DNA from 4 places in the Rhizobium sp. 10PS4 genome. Region 1 is predicted to be linked to each of the others. Evidence: predicted binding sites of a transcription regulator. Region 1 holds the regulator's gene; each other region holds the start of a gene.
What was found. The regulator LexA, encoded in region 1, represses DNA repair genes until DNA is damaged. The targets are predictions, from matches to a motif close to TGTTCNNNNTGTGTTCNG.
Positions count from the first base shown of each region.

Region 2: RWJ89_RS03350 (putative DNA modification/repair radical SAM protein) is a predicted target of LexA. The motif match lies at 1,335-1,352, and genes of this name have one in related genera.
Region 3: RWJ89_RS31090 (DNA recombination protein RmuC) is a predicted target of LexA. The motif match lies at 3,834-3,851, and genes of this name have one in related genera.
Region 4: RWJ89_RS16400 (DUF5680 domain-containing protein) is a predicted target of LexA. The motif match lies at 1,483-1,500, and genes of this name have one in related genera.

Region 1 covers NZ_JAWDIW010000004.1:200,942-206,541, forward strand. Annotated here, with positions in the region: gene eno (phosphopyruvate hydratase) at 1-706, opposite strand, end outside; gene kdsA (3-deoxy-8-phosphooctulonate synthase) at 951-1,796, opposite strand; gene RWJ89_RS09050 (VOC family protein) at 1,793-2,689, opposite strand; gene lexA (transcriptional repressor LexA) at 2,888-3,607, shown strand; gene RWJ89_RS09060 (ComEC/Rec2 family competence protein) at 3,588-5,600, opposite strand, start outside.
Region 2 covers NZ_JAWDIW010000002.1:86,184-91,783, forward strand. Annotated here, with positions in the region: gene RWJ89_RS03340 (glycosyltransferase family 4 protein) at 1-600, opposite strand, end outside; gene greA (transcription elongation factor GreA) at 628-1,104, opposite strand; gene RWJ89_RS03350 (putative DNA modification/repair radical SAM protein) at 1,358-2,590, shown strand; gene RWJ89_RS03355 (UdgX family uracil-DNA binding protein) at 2,590-4,044, shown strand; gene carB (carbamoyl-phosphate synthase large subunit) at 4,121-5,600, opposite strand, start outside.
Region 3 covers NZ_JAWDIW010000021.1:14,757-20,356, reverse strand. Annotated here, with positions in the region: gene hpf (ribosome hibernation-promoting factor, HPF/YfiA family) at 233-808, shown strand; gene ptsN (PTS IIA-like nitrogen regulatory protein PtsN) at 879-1,343, shown strand; gene RWJ89_RS31095 (ribokinase) at 1,571-2,470, opposite strand; gene RWJ89_RS31090 (DNA recombination protein RmuC) at 2,575-3,801, opposite strand; gene RWJ89_RS31085 (globin-coupled sensor protein) at 4,008-5,504, shown strand.
Region 4 covers NZ_JAWDIW010000008.1:38,371-43,970, forward strand. Annotated here, with positions in the region: gene dnaE (DNA polymerase III subunit alpha) at 1-1,045, opposite strand, end outside; gene RWJ89_RS16400 (DUF5680 domain-containing protein) at 1,548-2,012, shown strand; gene RWJ89_RS16405 (ABC transporter ATP-binding protein) at 2,026-2,709, opposite strand; gene RWJ89_RS16410 (lipoprotein-releasing ABC transporter permease subunit) at 2,724-4,028, opposite strand; gene proS (proline--tRNA ligase) at 4,044-5,366, opposite strand.

The DNA.
Region 1 (5,600 bases):
TGTCATCGCCAGGCTTGTAGCCGGCTTTCTCGATCGACTTCATGATGAAGTCGAGGGCCTCAGGCGCGCTCTTCAGGCCGGGTGCGAAACCGCCTTCATCGCCGACATTGGTGTTGTGGCCCTGGCTAGCAAGTTCCTTGCGTAGCGTATGGAAGACTTCCGAACCCATGCGTACGGCTTCGGCGATCGAATCGGCGCCGACCGGCAGGATCATGAATTCCTGGAAATCGATCGGATTGTCGGCATGGGCACCACCATTGATGATATTCATCATCGGCACCGGCAGCAGGCTGGCGGAGGCGCCGCCGACATAACGATAGAGCGGCAGGCCGGACGCCTGGGCAGCAGCCTTGGCGACGGCGAGCGACACGCCGAGGATGGCGTTGGCGCCGAGGCGCGACTTGTTCGGCGTGCCGTCCAGCTCGATCATGATGTTGTCGATCTGGATCTGGTTTTCGGCGTCGATGCCGCCGATCGCGTCGAAGATCTCGGTGTTGGCGGCTTCGACCGCCTTTTCGACGCCCTTGCCCAGATAGCGCTTGCCGCCGTCACGCAGTTCGACCGCCTCATGCGCGCCCGTCGAGGCGCCTGAGGGAACGGCCGCGCGGCCCATGCTGCCATCTTCGAGATAGACATCGACTTCGACGGTGGGGTTGCCACGGCTATCGAGAATCTCGCGGGCGATGATATCGGTGATTGCAGTCATGGGTTCTTCCTGCTCGGTGGATGATAAGTCGGTTCGAAACCTGTCTTAGTCGAAGGCGTGCAAATTACAATGCTGCAGTTTCCAGCCTTCGAACCGCGTTTGGATCTCGCCTAAAGCGCGTCGCGATCTTTCAGATTCGCTTGCCACGCTTTAGGTCTTTGGCTTTCCGCATGTCGTTGTCGCAAAACCGCTGCACACTTTTGCGCGACATGCCTATAGCACGATCATGTCAGGCTGTTGAACGTCAAGCCTTGGCGACCGCATCGAAGGCGAGCAGCTTTTCAAGCAGCCGCGGCATGTCCTTGAGATAGACCATGTTCGGGCCGTCGGAAGGTGCGTTATCGGGGTCCTGATGGGTTTCGACGAAGACACCGGCAATACCGGCAGCCACTGCGGCGCGCGCCAGCGTTTCCACGAATTCCCGCTGACCGCCGGAGGATTCGCCCTGCCCGCCCGGCTGCGCCACGGAATGGGTCGCATCGAAGATAACGGGTGCACCCATCGCCGCCATGATCGGTAGCGAACGCATGTCGGAGACCAGCGTATTGTAACCGAATGAGGCGCCGCGCTCGCACAGCAGCACGTTCGGATTGCCGCTGGCATTGAGCTTCTTCAGAACGTTCTTCATATCCCAGGGGGCGAGGAACTGGCCTTTCTTGACATTGACGACGCGGCCGGTCTTGGCGGCGGCGATGAGAAGGTCGGTCTGGCGGCAGAGGAAGGCCGGGATCTGAAGGACATCGACCACCCTTGCCACCTCCGCGCATTGCTCGGCAGTATGAACGTCGGTCAGGACGGGAAAGCCGAATTCCTTCTTGAGGTCGGCAAAGACTTCCATGCCCTTTTCGATCCCGATACCGCGTTCGGCCGAGAGCGAGGTGCGGTTCGCCTTGTCGAAGGAGCTCTTGTAGACGAGGCCGATGCCTAGCTTTCCGCAAAGCTCTTTCAGCGTGCCGGCAACCATGAAGGCGTGGTCGCGGCTCTCCATCTGGCAGGGACCGGCAATCAGCGATAGACGGCCGGTATTGGAAAAGGTGACCTGGCCTTGGCCTTCGCCGATCCTGACTTCGGAATTCGTATCAGTGCTCATCGTGTTTCCTCGAAGGCGAAGAGCGTGCCCTGCCCGGGCGCGGGCTTCACCAGAATGCGATTGTTCTTGCGCGTGTATGTCACCCCGTTAGCAGCCAAATGCGCTTCTGTCACGGCAAGATCGGCGACAGCAAAGAGGATTGCCCGGCCGCGCAGGCCGCGATCTGCGGATGAGACGGCGACGTCGAAATATGCCTCCAGCCCTTCCGGCGTCATCAGGCTGATTTTCGCATTCGATGCCGCAATATCGACGCCGAAACCGGTTTTCTCGACTGCCGATTGCGCCACGGCAAGGCTGACGAAGGCAGCGAAGGCGGCCGGCTCTGGCGTGCAAAGCGCGATCTCAACTATGCCGGTGACGCCATTGGCATGCGTCTCCAGCGCCGCGCGGTCGGCCGGTAGCGGATTGACGCGCTCGACGGTGAAAAACAGGAGATCAGGCGCGCGCAGGTCGCCGGCGAAAGCCAGCTTAAAGCCGGCAATCGTCTCGGAACCGTCCGGCATCGTCATCGGCCGGGTGAACTGCAGCATCTCGCCAGCGCTCGATCCGTTGCCGACGAAATCCTGATGATCGATGCCGGCATCCTTGCTGCCGAAAGCCAGCCCCGAGAGCCCCTCCTCGCCACAGCGGAAACGGAAGGCCTGGTTGCGGGCAGTGAAGACATTACCTTGGCGCGCAGATGCGTTGCTCTCCTCGACGTTCGCAATCCCGAGCGGCTCCAGATAGGTCTTGTCGGCAAAAAAGACGCAGGCATTCTCCGTTCCGAAGGGATGGCACGCATCGGCGGCAACGGTGAAGCCGAGCTTGCCGAGCCTCTCGCGCGCCAGATCGATGTTGACGACCGGCAGCACGACATGATCCAGCGGGTGCGGTTTGGCGGAATGCGCGTTCATGATATCCCTCCTGGAAACGGCAAGAGATGTGCGATGGCGCGTCCCTCAATGCAAGACTTCTGTGCCAATCCGGCGAATGAAAATAAAAATCTCAACGAGTTGGCGCCAAGTTTTACGGAAATTTAGCTACTTGCGGAACACATATGGAACATATAGTGTCTGTTCTGGATTTGTTTCAATCACGAGGTCACAACGTCGATGCTCACGCGCAAACAACAGGAGCTTCTCCTTTTCATTCATGAGCGCATGAAGGAATCCGGCGTTCCGCCATCTTTCGACGAAATGAAGGATGCCCTGGACCTCGCCTCCAAGTCCGGGATTCATCGCTTGATTACTGCGCTTGAGGAGCGAGGCTTCATTCGCCGCCTACCGAACCGCGCCCGCGCGATCGAGGTCATCAAGCTTCCGGAGGCCTACAGCCCCAGCATTCAGCCCCGGCGCGGCTTTTCGCCGAGCGTCATCGAGGGTAGCCTTGGCAAACTGCAGCCGGTCGCCACTCCTGCTCCCGCAAAACCCGTCGCCGACAACGGCAACTCGGTCTCGGTGCCGGTCATGGGCCGAATCGCTGCCGGTGTGCCGATCTCGGCGATCCAGAACAACACCCATGACATCGTCGTTCCGGCCGACATGCTCGGTTCCGGTGAACATTATGCGCTGGAGGTCAAGGGCGATTCGATGATCGACGCCGGCATCTTCGATGGCGACACCGTGATCATCCGCAACGGCAGCACCGCAAGTCCCGGCGACATCGTCGTTGCTCTGGTCGACGACGAAGAAGCGACACTCAAGCGCTTCCGCCGCAAGGGCGCCTCGATCGCGCTGGAAGCGGCCAACCCGGCTTACGAGACCCGGATTTTCGGGCCGGACCGCGTCAAGGTTCAGGGCAAGCTCGTCGGTCTCATTCGCCGCTATCACTGACATTGGCCAGGCCGGATTCGGTAAAACTGTTGCTGCGCCAGTCATAGGCGCGATGGCGCATCCATGGCCGCGACAATGAATCGAAGGCGGTTGCCACCTCCGGGCCGGCGTCCGTGAAGCGCAACTCGACGGATCCGGTCCTGCGCAGCGTCTCGCCGGTGAAGAGCGTTGCACCTGAGCGGCAGTTGTTGAAGCGAAGGCGCACGGACGTCACGACGATATCGGCCGCGTCGCATGCCGGGCCGAGATAGGCGGCATTGTCGATGACGGTTACCACCTGACCATTGCCAAGCCTTGATGTGCACCAGGCCTTCTTGACGCAGGAAAAGCGGTTTGCGTCACCGGCCGCTGCGGCCGTCCGCATCGCGGTCCTTGCTTCGTTCTGCTGATCGCGGGAAAGCCTGACGCGGCGGTCTTCTCCCTCAGGCGGGATAGCAGGACCATTCAGCATCTTCGGCGGATTATGCCCCGGCAGGACCAGCGCTCTCTGCCACTGGTCGAAGATGAAGTCCGGCGGTCTTTCACGGTTGGAAGCCATTGCCGCCGCCGCGACGACCGCGACGAGACTGCCATCCTCCGAAATCACCAGATCCGGCGGACGGGGACCCGGCAGAAGCAGCAGGATGAGCGTTGCGACCGCGATAATCGATGTGCCGACATGGCGCAACCGGGTGCGGAGCAGCGTCAGCAGCAGAAAGCCTGCCACGGCGACGGCGAAATACCAGGCGGGCAAGCGGCCCACGTCGATATTGCCACCCCAGCCGGACACCGTCTTTGCAACCGCGATCACCAAATCGAGGCCGAATCCGACGATCTTCCAAGCCCAAACATCCAGACCGAAAGGCATGAGCAGCATCGCCAGCAGACCTGCCGGCATGATGATGAAGGAGATGATCGGCATTGTCGCGAGGTTTGCCGGCAGGCCGTAGGCGGTCAGGCGATGAAAATGCTCGATCGAAAACAGCGCGGTTGAAAAACCGCCGATCAGCGAGGTCAGGAAGACGCCGCCGAAGAAACCGGCAACCGTAACGAACGGCCTGATGATCGGCAGCTTCAGGAAGGCGTTTTCTCGGACGCGCCGGTCCTTCCACAGCTGATAGCCCGAGACCAGCGCCAATGTCGCGGCAAAGGACATCTGGAAGCTCGGTCCCAAGACCTCGGACGGCGAAATGGCAATGATGACGAGAGCGGAGAGCGCGACATTGCGCAGGCTGATCGACGGCCGGTCGAAGAAGACCGCAATCAACATGATGGCCATCATGATGAAGGCGCGTTCGGCAGAGACCGCAAAGCCGGAGATCAGGAAATAGGCGGTGACGGCGATGAGCGCGCCGGCGGCAGCGATCTTCTTCGTCGGGTAGGCCTCAGCGATGCCGGGGAAGAGGCTGAGCAGCATCCGGAAGCCGACGAAGAAGATGCCGGCCGACAGCGCCATGTTGAGACCGGAGATGGCGATGATATGAGCCAGACCGGACTGGCGCAGCGCCTCCGTCGTCGCATCCGAAATGGCGCGCCGCTCGTCCGTCACCAGAGCAGCGGCAAAAGCACCGGTGTCGCCGGGCAGGATCGACCTTATGCGGTCGCCGATGCCGCTGCGCAGCCGGTAGAGACCTTCGAGCAGCGCTTCCGCTGTCGATCTTGCAGCCTGGGGACCTGCCTGCGCATCGACCTTCGTCGGTGCACCGTAGAAGAAACCGTTGGCGCCGATGCCGTCGAAATAGGCACTGAAGGAGAAGTCGTTGAGCTCGGGAAGCGCTGGGCCCGCCGGCGGCGTCAGCCGCGCCCTGCCGGTGATGATATCGCCGATCTCGAAGGCCGCGTCCGCGCCGCGGGCGATCGCGGTGATACGTTCCGGCGGCCGCTTCACCTGTGGCGCCTCGGTGCCGGTGACGGCAAGAATGTAGCGCCACCGCCCGCGACCGTCGCCTTCGCGCCGCTCGACGCGGCCGGTCACCGTCGTCGTCACGGCGGAATCGAGGATCACGGTGGAAGC
Region 2 (5,600 bases), on a different contig from region 1:
CGCCGTCCACTCGGGGTGCTGCGGCAGCAGTTCGATCATCGCCTGGACGAAAAGATCGGTGCCCTTCTGATGGCGCACGCGGCCGAAGCAGCCGATGAGATGGCGGCCCGGCAGGCCGGTGGCGGCGATGCCGTCCTCCGCAGTTTCCGGCGGATGGAACAAGGCAAGATCGACGCCGTGCTGGATCACCGCGTGCGGCACGTCGAGGAACGAGCCGGATCGATCGCTGGTCGCGATGACGGCGTCCATGCGACGGATCAGCCATTTCGTATAGGCGGTGTGGCGGCGTTGCGCGGCCGAGGTGAAGAGAAGCTTCAGCGGCATACGCAACAGATGGCGCAGCAGGATGCCGACGGCCATCTCGTTGTTGCGGCGGGCGTGCCAGACACGCTGGCGCCGGCGCGCCGGCGGGCGCCAGAGGCCGAGGAGCTGCCGTCCCTTAAGTTTCGGCAGGTCCTCCGGCAGGCCGGGGCCGAGTGTCGCGATCTTGATGCCGAGCCGGATCTGGCACGGGATGAGCTGGACGATGGTCGACGTGACGCCGGAGAGCCGGCGCTTGAAATTGGGCGCGATAATCTCGACGTCACGAATATCCGGCAAGGGAGGGGGCTCGCGGCTGGCGGGCGATCAGCCCCAGGAAACCTGAAGGATTTCGTAGGCCTTGGAGCCGCCGGGCGCATTGACCTCGATGGAATCGCCGACTTCCTTGCCGATCAGAGCACGGGCGATCGGCGAAGAGATGGAGATGCGGCCGGCCTTGACGTCGGCTTCCTGGTCGCCGACGATCTGGTAGGTCTTTTCTTCGTCGGTGTCCTCGTCGATGAGCTTCACCTTGGCGCCGAACTTGATCTTGTCGCCCGACATCTTGGTGAGGTCGATGACCTCGGCGCGCGCCGTCAGGTCTTCCAGCTCGCTGATGCGGCCTTCATTATGGCTCTGAGCTTCCTTGGCGGCGTGGTATTCGGCGTTTTCGGAAAGGTCGCCATGGGCACGGGCTTCGGCGATCGCCTCGATGATTCGAGGGCGCTCCTCCTGCTGACGCCAGCGCAGCTCTTCCTGCAGCTTGACGAAACCGCCCGGTGTCATCGGTACCTTTTCAACCATTTTTCTGTCCTTCAATCCTCGTATCCGCACAATCAGCGGCGAACACAAAAGAAAACAGGTCCCGAAGGGGAGCTTCGGAACCGTGCCACAATCTTAGTCGGACGCTTATAGCAGATCGCCAAGGCCGATTTCCAGAAAATTCGCATAAAAGAAACGCGGCCCGCCCCGATATCGGGAGGTGCGGCTTGAAAATGGGCAGAAATCACATCGCCTTGATTGACTCTACCTATAAGAACATATAGTGAACATACTAATGAAGAAGTCGCTCACAGAACGCTTGGCCATCCTTTCCGATGCCGCGAAATATGACGCTTCCTGCGCTTCCAGCGGCACGGTGAAACGTGATTTCCGGGGAAGCGGCGGGCTCGGTTCGACCGAGGGATCCGGCATCTGTCATGCCTATGCCCCGGACGGGCGGTGCATTTCGCTTCTGAAAATACTGCTGACCAATTTCTGCGTCTACGACTGTGCCTATTGCGTCAATCGCTCGTCGAGCAATGTCGAACGGGCGCGCTTCACACCGGAGGAGGTCATCTGGCTGACGCTGGAATTCTACCGCCGCAACTATATCGAAGGGCTGTTCCTTTCCTCTGGCATCATTCGGTCGTCCGATTACACGATGGAAGAGATGGTCCGCATCGTTCGCGAACTGCGTGTGAGCCACAATTTCCGCGGCTATATCCATCTGAAGTCTATCCCTGAGGCCTCACCGCGTCTGATCGAGGAAGCGGGGCTTCATGCAGACAGGCTGTCGCTGAATATCGAATTGCCGACGGATAACGGCATCACACGCTTTGCACCGGAAAAGCAGCCTGCCAATATCAGGCGATCGATGGGGGATCTGAGGCTGAAGATCGAGGCCGCGGGCGAACCGACGCTCAGGACGAAGAAGCGTCAGCGTTTTGTGCCGGCCGGTCAGAGCACGCAAATGATCGTCGGCGCCGATGGCGCGAACGACGCAACGATCCTTGCGACCAGCGGCCGGCTTTACAGCAGCTACGGCCTGAAGCGCGTCTATTATTCCGCCTTCAGCCCGATCCCGGACTCGTCGAAAAATCTGCCGCTAATCAAGCCGCCGTTGATGCGCGAGCACCGGCTCTATCAGGCCGACTGGCTCTATCGATTCTACGGTTTCGGCATCGACGAGATCACCGCGAACCAGGCGGGAGGCATGCTCGATCTCAGCCTCGATCCCAAACTTGCCTGGGCGCTCGCCAACCGGGCCGAATTTCCCGTCGATATCAACAAGGCCGAGCGCGAGCGGTTGCTGCGTGTGCCCGGTCTCGGCACCAAGACAGTCAAATCGATCGTTTCGGCGCGGCGTTTTCGCCGGTTGCGGCTCGACGATCTCCAGCGGCTCGGCGTTTCGATCAAGAAGGTTCAGTCCTTCATCTCGGCGGAAGGCTGGTCGCCGCGCCGATTGATCGACCGCCCCGACCTTCGCGCTATGTTCGAACCGCAACCCGAACAATTGTCGTTGCTGTGATGCGCCGGGTCGTGCTGGCAGGACACGGGGAGCTTGCCGAATGGCGTGACGCCGCGCGCGCCTTCGCGGTCGCCGGCATCCTGCCGGAGGAGATCGAGTGGCGCGAAAAACGCGCTGAGCCGGGTTTTGCGTTTCAACACGACGCCATGCCGCCTGCGTCTGCCGCAGCACGCAAGCCGATGACAGTGCCGCCCACCTTCATCGAGCTGGCAGAGACAGTTCTCTGCCATTCCGACCCGGCGCGCTTTTCCCTGCTTTACCGTCTGCTCTGGCGGCTGCAACTCGACCGGCAATTGCTTGAAGTGACCTCCGACGAGGACGTCGCCCGTGCCAGGCTGATGGCGAAAAACGTTCGGCGCGACGCGCACAAGATGACGGCTTTCGTCCGCTTCAAGGAGGTTGGTGCGGTATCGGCGGACCGTCGAAAATTCCTCGCCTGGTTCGAGCCAGATCACCATATCGTCAGGCGCACCGCGCCTTTCTTCCAACGGCGCTTCACCGACATGGACTGGCTGATCGCGACGCCCAAGGGGTCAGCCGCCTGGGACGGTGAGCGGCTGACGATGAGCGACGAACCGTGTGAAAAACCCAATCTCACCGATGCTACCGATGACCTCTGGCGCACCTACTATGCCAGCATTTTCAATCCGGCGCGGTTGAAGCTGAAGGCGATGCAGGCGGAGATGCCGAAAAAATACTGGAAGAATCTGCCGGAAGCCGATCTCATCCCTGGGCTGATCGCATCGGCGGAGAGCAAGGTGCGGGCCATGGCCGCACGGGAGGCAACCCAGTCATTGCCCTTTCACGATCGCCTGCAGGAAGCCGCTCGCAGCATTCCAGCTGAACCCGAAGCGCCGGCGGGCACGCTGGAAGCACTGCGAGCGGAAGCTGCCGCCTGCACCCGCTGCCCGCTTCATGCAAAGGCCACGCAAACCGTTTTCGGTGAGGGACCGGGCGATGCAGAGGTGATGTTCGTCGGCGAGCAGCCGGGCGACCAAGAGGATATATCAGGGCGCCCCTTCGTCGGTCCCGCCGGCAGGCTGCTGGACCAGGTGATCACTGAAGCGGGCATCGACCGCTCGACGCTTTACGTCACCAATGCCGTCAAGCATTTCAAATATGAGCCGCGCGGCAAGCGTCGCATCCATCAGAAGCCCAATATGGGAGAGGTGAAGCATTGCCGCTGGTGGCTCGATCTGGAGATGGCGCTGGTCAAGCCGAAGCTGGTCGTTGCCATGGGGGCGACGGCGCTTGCAGCGCTGACCGATACGAAGCAGCGGCTGCAGGATGTCAGGGGCAAGGCGATCGCGATCGACGAAAGGCGCACGCTCTTCGTGACAGTGCATCCGTCTTATCTGCTGCGTATTCCCGATGAGCAGTTGAAAGCGGATGAGCTGGCACGATTTCGCGAAGATATGCTGACAGTTCAGCGCCTTATGCTGGCAGTTGCATAAACTGATTCAGAAGTCGCCGGTGATGCCCAATGGCAAGGCTGGTACCATCGCTGATCGAGCGATGGCGTTCCGTATCTCAGGCGAAATAGCTCTGCAGCGGTCGCACTTCGAGATTGCCTGCCTTCAGCGCCTTGATCGCCTGGGCGGCGGCCTCGGCGCCGGCCATTGTCGTGTAGTAGGGCACCTTCTGCATCAGCGTCGCACGGCGCAGCGACTTGGAGTCCGAGATCGCCTTGTTGCCATCGGTGGTGTTGATGACGAGCTGGACCTGGCGGTTGCGGATCGCGTCCTCGATGTGCGGACGGCCCTCCAGCACCTTGTTGATCTTGGTGGCGGTAATGCCGTTTTCGGCGAGGAAGCGGGCGGTGCCGCCGGTTGCCAACACTTTGAAGCCCTGCTCGACGAGGATGCGGATCGCTGGCAGCACGCGCGGCTTGTCCGCGTCGCGGACGGAGACAAAGACCGTCCCATCCCGCGGCAGCTCGACGCCGGCGCCAAGCTGCGACTTGGCGAAGGCCAGCGCAAAATCGGTATCGAGGCCGATGACTTCACCGGTCGAGCGCATTTCCGGGCCGAGCAGCGTGTCGACGCCGGGGAAGCGGGCGAAGGGGAAGACGGCTTCCTTGACGGCGATGTGCTTCAGCTTGCGCGGATCGGGCTTTTCGCCATAGGCGGCGAAGGTCGCATCGAGTTTTTCGCCGGCCATGACGCGGGCGGCGATCTTGGCGATCGGCGCGCCGATGGTCTTGGCGACGAAGGGCACGGTGCGCGAGGCGCGCGGATTGACTTCGAGAACGTAGACGGTGCCGTCCTTGATGGCGAACTGGACGTTCATCAGGCCGCCGACATTGAGCGCCTTGGCCATAGCCTTGGCCTGGCGCTCCAGTTCGTCGAGCAGTTCGACCGACAGCGAGCGCGGCGGTAGCGAACAGGCGCTGTCGCCGGAATGGATGCCGGCTTCCTCGATGTGCTCCATGATGCCGGCGACATAGACGTCGGTGCCGTCGGAGAGGCAGTCGACATCGACTTCGATGGCGTTGCTGAGATAGCTGTCGAAGAGCAGCGGGTTCTTGCCGAGCAGGGTGTTGATCTGGCCGGTCTTGTCGTTGGGATAGCGCTGCTTGATATCCTCCGGCACCAGTTCCGGCACCGTATCGAGCAGGTAGCTCTGCAACTGGCCTTCCGAATGCAGGATCTGCATAGCGCGGCCGCCGAGCACGTAAGAGGGGCGAACGACCAGCGGGAAACCGATTTCGGTGGCGACCATGCGGGCCTGCTCCACCGAATAGGCGATGCCGTTGTTCGGCTGGTTGAGGTCGAGCTTCATCAACAGCTTCTGGAAGCGGTCGCGGTCCTCGGCAAGGTCGATCATGTCAGGCGCTGTGCCGAGGATCGGGATGCCGTTCTTTTCCAGCGCCTCGGCAAGCTTCAGCGGCGTCTGGCCGCCGAACTGGACGATGACGCCGACGACTTCGCCCTTTTCCTGTTCTGCCCGCAGGATCTCGATCACGTCCTCGGCCGTCAGCGGCTCGAAATAGAGCCGGTCCGACGTATCG
Region 3 (5,600 bases), on a different contig from region 1:
CCGAGCGCTACCGATGGTGATTCTGCGCCCTATTGACTTTTCGGCAAGCTCTGGCTAGAAGCCCGCCGCAATCGACGCCGTGAACGGCGTCTGGAGTTATCCCCAGCATCAGAAGGGCACCAAGGACCCGCAGGCCTAAGCCGATCTTGCTTGAGATTGTGCGAAGTGCTTGGATGAACCTGAGGCTTGGCGTAAACTGATACCCGCAAACGACCATAAGAAGGGAAACTCCATGAGTGTGCGTGTATCCGGGAAACATATGGAAATTGGTGAATCCTTCCGTCAAAAGATCGAGGACCAAATTGGTATGGCCATCACGAAATACTTCGACGGGGGATATTCCGGCCAGGTGACCGTGGAAAAGGCGAGTTCTCGTTACTCGGCGGATTGCAAGCTGCATCTCGACAGCGGGGTAGTGCTGCATGCAGCCGGCGAGGCGACCGACCCGCAATTGGCTTTCGACGCCGCCTCCCAGCGGATCGAAAAACGGCTGCGGCGATACAAACGCAAGCTGAAGGACCATCACGCCGGAAGCCATCTGAATGGTTTTGCAGAGGTCTCCTACACGGTCATGGATTCCGTTCCTGATCACGATGATGAAATCGCCGACGATTTCTCTCCGGCGATCGTCGCTGAAAGCACGAAGCAGCTGAAGACCATGTCGGTTGCGACCGCCGTGATGGCGCTCGATATGACCGACGAGCCGCTTCTCCTGTTCCGCAGCCCCGGCAAGGAACATCTGAACATCGTTTACCGTCGGCACGACGGAAATATTGGCTGGATCGATTCAGCCAGTATCAAAGGCTGAGATCAGGGTGGTGAGCGGCGGTATTGCCGCCGCTCCTTGGATTTGATCCCGGCGACAGAAGGAAAAAGAAATGGCATTGGCAGATTTGCTCCATCAGGATGCGATCATTCCCGCCCTCAGAGTAAATTCCAAGAAACAGTTGCTTCAGGAATTGGCTGCAAGAGCCTCCAGGATCACCGGGCTTTCCGAACGGGAGATTTTCGACGTCATCCTGCAGCGCGAACGCCTGGGCTCGACCGGAGTCGGCAACGGCATCGCCATTCCTCACGGCAAGCTGGGAAACATCCATTCGATCGTCGGCATCTTCGCCCGGCTGGAGCAGCCGGTCGATTTCGAGGCGCTGGACGACCAGCCTGTCGATCTCGTGTTCCTGCTGCTTGCGCCGGAGGGCGCGGGCGCTGATCATCTCAAGGCTCTGTCGCGTATCGCCCGCGTGCTGCGCGATCACGATCTGGTGGCCAAGCTGCGCGCCACCGATTCCGCCTCGGCGATCTATGCCTTCCTTAACGAACAGCAGACGTCGAACGCTGCCTGACGCGCGTCGCGCGATTACGCATTAATTCTCGAATGCAAAAGGCGCCGGGTCTCCCAGGCGCCTTTTGCATTGAAGAGACTGAGCGGAACTTGTCGAGCTAACCCGGTGCAGGCAGGCGGATGAGGGGCTGCCGGCACCGCGTTGACCCATCGGGCCACAGTCTCCGGGGTCCCATCACTATACGAAACAGCCCATCGGCGCCTGTCGCCGTCCATCCGTTCAAGATTTCATATCCTGTCTGCGACTTCTTCACACAAGGGGATCGAAGGTTGCGCTCCGGCCTTGAGGCAGGCGAGCGAACCGGCGACTGCCGCACGGCGCAGCGCCGAGACAAAATCGAGGCCGTCGTCGAGGCTGGCGGCGAAATAGCCGCAGAAGGTGTCTCCGGCGCCGACCGTATCGATAGGTTCGATCTTGAGACCCTGCGCCCTTGAAATCGCCCCGTCACGAATGGCGATGACCCCGTCGGCGCCGAGCGTCACGATCAGCGTCTGGCCCGTCTCCGCATGCAGATGCACAAGGGCTGCCTCCCGCGCTTGCGCGTCCATGCCCTCCTGCCCGGCGAGCCGCTCGAACTCGGTCTCGTTGGCAATGACGATATCGGCAAGCCGGCCGAGACGCGGCGCATCGGGGATCAGCGGCGCAAGGTTGAGGATGCTGGTGACGCCCTTGGCGCGGGCCGCCGACAGCGCGCCTTCGACGGCAGCAGCCGGCACTTCAAGCTGCAGCATCAGGATATCTCCTTCGTTCATGCGGCCGATCGCCGTCTCGGCATTGGCAGGCGTGACGAGGCCGTTGGCGCCGGGAACGACGGCAATCATGTTTTCGCCGTCGCCGCCGACAAGGATCAGCGCCGTGCCGGTGGGACCGTCGACATGGTTGACGAGAGAAAGATCGGTGCCTGCATCATCGAGCAGGGCCAGCGTATCCGCAGCAAAGGCATCCTTGCCGACGGCGCCGGCCATATGCACATAGCGGCCGGCGCGCCGCGCTGCCAGCGCCTGGTTGGCGCCCTTGCCGCCGGCGGCCGTGGCAAAGCCGTTGCCCGCTACCGTCTCGCCGGGCTTCGGCAGGCGCTCGGTCGTGGCGATAAGATCCATGTTGATGGACCCGAAAACTGTGATCATGAATGTGTCCCGTCTTCTGGAGCATGATGCCGAAAAGTGTGAGCGGTTTTCGGACGACATCATGCTCCTACTGTTTCATGCGGGCGAGACACTGCCCGAAGCGGTCACTCCTCGTCAACCACCCGCAGCTTCAGAAGACCGGTGCGGCTTTCCACCGTTTTGGCCGCGGCTTCGCCGTCGCGGGCGGGCTTAGCATCGCCGCCGCCGGCCTCGAATTCCAGCGCTTCGATCCTGGCGCCGCGTTTGGTGAGCTTGTCGGCTGACGTGACCACCATGTCGATATCCTTCTGCGCCATGGCGAAATGGCCTTGCAGTTTGCGCACCCGCTCATCGAGGCGGCTGAGGTCGTCCATCAGGATCGCCACCTCGCCCTGGATCAGATGCGCCTGCGCCCGCATGCGCTGGTCTTTGAGCACGGCCTGGATGACCTGAATCGACAGCATCAGCAGCGACGGTGAGACGATGACGATGCGTGCGCGGTGCGCCTTCTGCACCACCGGCTCGAAATGCTCGTGGATCTCGGCGAAGATCGATTCGGACGGCACGAAGAGAAAGGCCGTATCCTGGGTTTCCCCCTGGATCAGATATTTCTCGGAAATGTCCCTTATATGAACCTCCATGTCGCGGCGGAACTGCTGGCCGGCGATCTTGCCGGCCTCGGGGCTGCCGGCGTCGCGGATCGCATTCCAGGCTTCGAGCGGAAATTTCGCGTCGATCACCAGCGGCGGCGCGCCGTTCGGCATGCGGATCGTGCAGTCCGGCCGCGAACCGTTGGATAGCGTCTGCTGAAAGGCGTAGGCGCCCATCGGCAGGCCGTCGGCGACGATCGTTTCCATCCTGGACTGGCCGAAGGCGCCGCGCGTCTGCTTGTTGGACAGAATGGCCTGCAGCCCGACGACATCCTTGGCAAGCGTCTGGATATTGTTCTGCGCGGCATCGATGACCGCCAGCCGCTCCTGCAGCCGCTGGAGGTTCTCATGCGTCGATTTGGTCTGCTCCGTGATCGTCGAGCTGACGCGCTGCGACATGCCGTCGAGGCGTTGGCTGATCGTCTGGTTGAGTTCGCTCTGCCGCGCGCCGAAGACCTCGGTCATCGCCGCGATGCGGCCCTGCATCTCCGCCTGGATCTTCAAAAGCTCGGCCATGCGCGCTTCGTTTTCCTGAGCACGAAAGCTCGCTTCCTCCGCCTGCTCGCGGCGAAGGCTGGCGCCGCGCAGCAGAAGCACGATTACCAGCAGGGCGAGGGCGGCGAGAACGCCGCCGACAAGCGCCAGCATGGCCGGGTTGATCGAGGCAAGGGCAAGGGCGAGCGATTCGGAATGGACGGTCATGTCGCAAGCATAACAGAAGAAATGGCGATATATAGATCAAAACGTGAACGGAATGAGCCGCCCTCAATATCCTCGCAAGCGACCGCTCTTCCTCGCTCGGGGAGAAGAAATCGCCCTCCGATTTAACGATTGCTCAACCATATTGGCCAAAACCTGCGGCGCAGAAATTCCTTCCCGCGTGCGTCGCGCCAAGTACAGAGATCTCCATGACCGCCCAGCAGAACGACAGTGCCCTCAGGCAGCGCCTCGATTTCATCGAACTGGATGAGGCGGCGCGCAAGTCGATGCGGGATCTGCGCCCTGTCATATCAGAGCTGATCGGCGGCGCCCTCGATAAATTCTACGCCAAGATCGCCAAGACCCCGGCTGTCGCAGGCTTCTTCGCCGATAAGAACCATGTCGGCCATGCCAAGAAGCGCCAGCAGGATCATTGGGCCAATCTTGCCGGCGGCGCGTTCGACGAGAGCTATGTCGACGGCGTGACCGCGGTCGGCCGCACCCATGCCCGCATCGGGCTGGAGCCGCGCTGGTATATTGGCGGTTACGCCATCGTCATGTCCGAGCTCGTCAAGGGCATCATGGAGAAGCAGTGGCCGTCGATCTTCGCGCGCCGAGAGGGCAAGGCATTGGCCGAGAAACTGTCGGCCGTCATCAAGGCTGGCATGCTCGACATGGATTATTCCATCTCGGTCTATCTCGAGACGCTCGAAGCCAAGCGCCGTGCCTTGGAAGAGGAGCGTGCTCAGGCCGAATCCGATCAGGCGATCGCGCTGGAGCAGCTGCGCCGCGGTCTCGAAGCGCTGTCGAACGGCGATCTCGAAGCCACCCTGCCGTCCGACCTGCCTGGCAATTTCCGGCAGATGGCCGAGGACTACAACCGCGCCGTCAGCGCCCTTCGCCAGTCCTTTGCCTCCGTGCGCGAGACCTCCGGCCATATCATGAGCGGTGCCGACGTCATTTCCAATGCGACCAACGATCTGGCGCTGCGCACTGCCCAGCAGGCGGCAGGCGTCGAGGAGAGCTCGGCCGCTCTGCAGCAGCTGTCCGTCAGCGTCGGCCAGACGGCCGCCAATGCAGAAAAGGCGTCGGACGCCGTGCGCGAGACGCAGCAGAAGGCGAAGAACTCCGGCGAACTCGTCACCAGCGCCGTCTCGGCGATGGCCGGCATCGAGAAATCCTCGACCGGGATCTCCAAGATCATCGGCGTCATCGATGAGATCGCCTTCCAGACCAATCTGCTGGCGCTGAACGCCGGCGTCGAGGCGGCCCGTGCCGGCGATGCCGGCAAGGGTTTTGCCGTCGTCGCCCAGGAAGTCCGCCAGCTCGCCCAGCGCACCGCGGAAGCGGCCAAGGAGATCAAGAACCTGATCTCGCAGAGCTCGACCCAGGTCAATCAGGGCGTCGGCATCGTCTCCAGCACCGGCGAGGCGCTGAACGACATGATCAGCCGCATCGACATCATCAACCGGTTCGTCGCCGATATCGCCGCCGCTGCCCGCGATCAGGCGACAGGCGTCAACGAGGTCAGTATCGCCGTCCGCAACATGGGTGCGATCACCCAGCAGAATTCGGACATGGTCGAGCACTCCTCGGCGGAAACCCGCCGCCTGAAGGACGAGGTGGAGACCCTGATCGAGCTGCTGCGGCGTTTCCGCGCCCGGCCGGAGGGCCGCTCTGCCGGTGCCGCTCGACAGGCTGCCTGAGGCCAATATGGCGAAATTCCAGGCGGGGACGCAAAAAAGCGTATTCCCCGCCTACCGGATAATTCCATAGTCGGAAAAGATGGGTTATGGGAACGC
Region 4 (5,600 bases), on a different contig from region 1:
GATAATCCTTTTCCTCATAGCCCGGCGACATGCCGAGCGTCGAAAGCCGCATATCCAGCCCTTCGACCGCCTGGCGGCGCAGCTCGCCCGCCTCGGCGCGTTCGGCCTCCTCGGCATCGTCGGTCGCACCCGTGAAGCGCGGCAGGATCGGTTTTCGCGTCTTCAGCACGAAGGAGCAGCGCCTGGCGATCTCGATCGTATTTTCCAGCGCTTCCGGCAGGTCGGCGAAGAGCTTGACCATCTCGGCCCGGCTCTTCAGATAGTGATCCGGCGTCAGGCGAAAGCGGCTGTCATCGGAGACGATGGCGTTGTGCGCGACCGCCATCAGCGCATCATGAGCGTCGTAATCGTCGCGAGTCGGAAAGAAAGCCTCGTTGGTCGCAACCAGCGGCAGGTCGTGGGCATAGGCGAGCCCGATGATCTTCTGCTCGTGCCGCTTGTCGTAGGTGCCGTGCCGCTGCAGTTCGACATAGAGCCTGTCGCCGAAGAGGCGCTTCAGCGTGAGCAGCCGGGCTTCCGCCTGAGCGGGATGGCCTTCCTTGATCGCCACGTCAACCGGCCCGGTCAAGGCGCCGCTCAATGCGATCAGTCCTTCCGTGCCTGCCTCCTCCAGCCAGGAGGCGCTGATATGAACAGCCTGGTTGCTCTCGCCGCCGAGATAGGCCCGGCTGACGAGATCGACCAGCCGTTCGTAACCGGCATCCGTCGCGGCAAGAAGAACAATCGACGGCAGCTTGACCAGAGCCTGCTGACCGCCGCGCTTTTCCGTTTCCAACCCGTCTCCCATATCGATCGAGACCTGGCAGCCGATGATCGGCTGCAGGCCGTCTTCCATCGCCTTCTGGGAGAATTCGAGGGCGACGAACAGATTGTTGGTGTCGGTAATCGCAATCGCCGGCTGGCTGTCGCCGGTCGCCTTGTAGAGGATCTTCTTCAGCGGCAGTGCGCCCTCGAGAAGCGAATAGGCGGAATGGACCCTCAGGTGGATGAAACTCGGCGTGCCGCCGGTCGCCTCGCCCGTTGAACCCTTTGCCGTATCCGCCATGACATGCCTTCCCAATCACCCGAATGAATCGGACGCATTGTCGGCATAGAGGGCGATGATGTCCAGAAGAAGTCCCGCGTCCGGACCGCATGATTGCCATACGGTCCCCTGAAAACTTTAGAGCGCCATGACGATGAGCGAGAAGCTGGCAACGAACATTGCGATGGAGGTGAATGCTGCGATATCACGGATCATGTCAGTCATCGGGCTCTCCTTTACTCGTTATGTTTTCAATTTGTTCCATGTATGTTCTGTTGTCAACAGGAATCTTTTCCTTCTTTCTTGTGTTTGAAAATCCCAGGAAATAGGTGACGAATTGGCTAGGGGCCGGCGCTCGATGTGATCGGCAGCAGCCTTGCCCTTTCCCGATCCGCCGCAGATCGGGCATGGTGCTCAGGCGGCAGACCTCTTCAGGGCGACTCTTTATTTCTGGCATATGTTCCCTTTTTGTTCTTTACATGCCGCGGCACATTTGCCAGCATCTAGCTGAGAGGAGAATGGCATGTTGGATATTGCGATATTGAACGAATTCGTCGTGGAGGCGAAGGCTGCGACCTATGTCGGCGGCGGCGTAGCGCGCTTGCCCTGCCGGCCGGGTGCCCACGATATCGGTTACGAACGCGGCGACTGGCGCTATCTCGACAGCTATTTCGGCGGGACCGATTTCGCCGGACAGGAAGTGGTGTGGCTTGCCGACGAGCCGGTCTGGGCGATGAATTATTTCGGCTGCGTCATTGCGCCTGAACTCATCGACGGCACAGCAGCCGGAGCAGTGATCAAGGCTGCACTTTCGGCGATGTATCACGAGGGCCGGTTTCTTGACGGGATGGAATTCGACCATCCGTTCGGCCGCTATATCGACAGCAGCGAAGGCGGCTGCGAGCGGTTCATCGGCCACGAATGCATCATGGTCGATGGCCAGAAGGCCTATATGCTCGACTATCGCGGCGGATTGATCATCCCTTGATCTGATCTGGGCCTCAGAAATCGACGATCTTGCCGTCCGAAATCGTTACGCGCCGATCCATGCGGCGGGCGAGTTCGTGATTGTGGGTGGCAATGAGGGCAGCAAGGCCGGACTGGCGCACCAGCGCTTCCAGCGCGTCGAAGACGTAGCTTGCCGTTTCGGGGTCGAGATTGCCGGTCGGCTCGTCGGCAAGAAGCAGGGTCGGCGCATTGGCGACGGCGCGGGCAATTGCAACGCGCTGCTGCTCGCCGCCGGAAAGCTCGCCCGGGCGATGCGAGCCACGATGGCCGATGCGCATATAATCGAGCAGCTGGCCGGCCCGCTCTCCGGCTTCCTTCCAGGAAAGCCCGGCGATCAGTTGCGGCATCATGATATTTTCGAGCGCCGAGAATTCCGGCAGCAGATGGTGGAACTGATAGACGAAGCCGATTTCGCTGCGGCGGATGGCGGTGCGTTTCTCGTCGCTCAGGCCATCACAGGCATGGCCGTTGATGTTGACCTCACCACCGTCCGGATGCTCCAGCAGGCCGGCGACATGCAGCAGTGTCGACTTGCCGGTGCCGGAAGGGGCGACGAGAGCGACAATCTCCCCCTTCGATATCGAAAAATCTACGCCCTTCAGGATTGAGAGCAGCGTACCGCCCTGCCCGTAATGGCGCTCGACGCCGGTAAGCTGGAGTACGACGTTGCGTTTCATGAAGGCGGCATTCCTTATTCGTAGCGCAGGGCCTGCACCGGATCGAGCCTGGAGGCACGCCAGGCCGGGAAGATGGTCGCGATGAAGGAGAGCGTCAGCGCCATGACGACGATCGAGATCGTTTCGCTCAGATCCATCTCGGCCGGCAGCTGGCTCAGGAAATAGACCTGCGGATTGAAGAGTACGGTGCCTGAAATCCAGGAGAAGAACTGGCGGACGGATTCGATGTTGACGCAGACGAGAACGCCGAGCAGCACACCGGCAATAGTGCCGACGATGCCGATCGCCGCCCCGGTCATGAAGAAGATGCGCATGATCGCGCCGGCGCTGGCGCCCATGGTGCGCAGGATGGCGATATCGCTGCCCTTGTCCTTCACCAGCATGATGAGGCCGGAGATGATGTTCAGCGCGGCGACGAGCACGATCAGGGTCAGGATCATGAACATGACGTTGCGCTCGACCTGCAGCGCCGAGAAGAAGGTCTGATTGCGTTGGCGCCAGTCGGTGATGGCGATCTGGCGACCGGCCGCTTCCTCCACCTTGGGCCTCAGATCGTCGATATCGTCGGGATTGTCGACGAAGAGCTCGATCGACTGCACCAGTCCCTCGGCATTGAAATAGAGCTGCGCTTCCTCGAGCGGCATGAAGATGATCGAGGAATCATATTCCGACATGCCGATCTCGAAGAGGCCGGAGATTTTGTAGGATTTGATGCGAGGGCTGACGCCCATCGGCGTGATGTCGCCATCCGGTGACGTCAGCGTAATGAGATCGCCAACGCGCAGACCAAGTTGATCGGCCATGCGGCTGCCGATCAGCACGCCGTCGCCGGAGGCATAACCCACCATGTCGCCTGATTTGATATTGTCGGAGACCGTCTTGAGCTTGGTCAGGTCCTCGGCGCGGGCGCCGCGCACCAGAGCGCCGGTGCTACCGCCGGCCTGGGCGGAGGCGAGCACCTGGCCTTCTACCAGGGGTAGCGCCATCTTGACGCCGGGTACGGCGGCGAGCTTGCTGCTGAGGTCAGGATAATCGGTGAAGGGGCCGTCGACCGGCTGGACGATCATGTGGCCGTTGATGCCGAGGATGCGCGAGACGAGCTCGGTGCGAAAGCCATTCATCACCGCCATGACGATGATCAGCGTCGCGACGCCGAGCATGATGCCGACGAAGGAGAAGCCGGCGATGACCGATATGAAGGCTTCCTTGCGGCGGGCGCGCAGATAACGCCACGCCACGAGGCGTTCAAAGGTGGAAAATGGCCTGCCAGCCGGACCCAAGCCGGATTTCGAACTCCGGTCCACTGCTGCCTCTGCCATTTCGCCTCCGTTTCCTTAAGCCACGAACCGATTGATTGCCGCTTCGATGGTCATCGTTTCGCGGGCGCCGGTCTTGCGGTCCTTCACTTCCACTTCGCCGTTTGCGACCGCGCGCGGGCCGGCGATGATCTGGACGGGTACACCGATCAGGTCGGCGGTCGCGAATTTTGTGCCGGCCCGGTCGTCGGTATCGTCATAGAGCACATCCTTGCCGGCCTTGCTCAGCGCGGCATAGATCAGCTCGCAGGTATCGTCACAGGCCTGATCGCCCGCCTTCATGTTGATCACAACGATATCGAAGGGCGCGACCGATGCCGGCCAGATGATTCCGTTATCATCATGCGATGCTTCGATGATGGCGGGAACAAGGCGTGTCGGGCCGATACCGTAGGAACCCATATGAACGAAGTGTTCCTTGCCGTCAGGTCCCTGTACTTTCGCGCCCATCGGCTCGGAATATTTCGTGCCGAAATAGAAGATGTGGCCGACCTCGATGCCGCGCGCCGACAGGCGGTCGCCTTCGGCAACGGCGTTGAAAGCAGCCTCGTCATGCATTTCGGAGGTCGCCGCATAGAGCGAGGTCCATTTGTCGAAGATCACCTGCAGGGCCTCGACATTGTCGAAATCGGTGTGTTCACCAGGAATATCGAAGTCGACGAAATCCTTGTGGCAGAAGACTTCGGATTCGCCGGTATCGGCGAGGATGATGAATTCATGGCTGAGCTCGCCGCCGATCGGGCCGGTGTCGGCGCGCATCGGAATGGCGCGCAGGCCTAGCCGGTCGAAGGTTCTGAGATAGGCGGCGAACATCTTATTATAGGAATGCTCCGCCGCCTCGCGCGTCAGATCGAAGGAATAGGCATCCTTCATCATGAATTCACGCGAGCGCATGGTGCCGAAGCGTGGACGAATCTCATCACGGAACTTCAGCTGGATATGATAGAGATTGAGCGGCAGGTCCTTGTAGGACTTGACGGAAGAGCGGAAAATATCCGTCACCATCTCTTCGTTGGTCGGGCCGTAGAGCATCGGCCGATCCTGACGGTCCTTGATGCGCAGCATCTCCTTGCCGTAGGCGTCGTAGCGGCCGCTTTCCTGCCAGAGTTCGGCCGATTGCAGGGTCGGCATCGACAGCTCGATGGCGCCGGCGCGGTTCTGCTCGTCGCGGATAATAGCGTTGACCTTGTCGAGCACGCGCTTGCCGAGCGGCAGCCAGGAATAAATGCCCTGTGACTGCTGGCGGATCATGCCGGCACGCAGCATCAGCCGATGGGAGACGATTTCCGCCTCCTTGGGGTTTTCCTTGAGGATGGGCATGAAATAACGGGACAGACGCATGGCGGATTCCGGAGCAGTTGAGATCCCGCAGCAGGCGGAATCGAAAGACCATTGTTAATGTCGGGAGCGTTCATAGCCGCTTCGCGGCAGGAAGGAAACCCGCAACGGATGCCGGCAACCTCCCGGAAGCGCATGTTCGCACCCGCAAAATGAAAGGGCATGAAAAAGCGCGTGTTTATAAGGGCTTGAACGAAAATCTTGTCAACAGAAAAATTTTGCTAGAGTGTAGCAAAA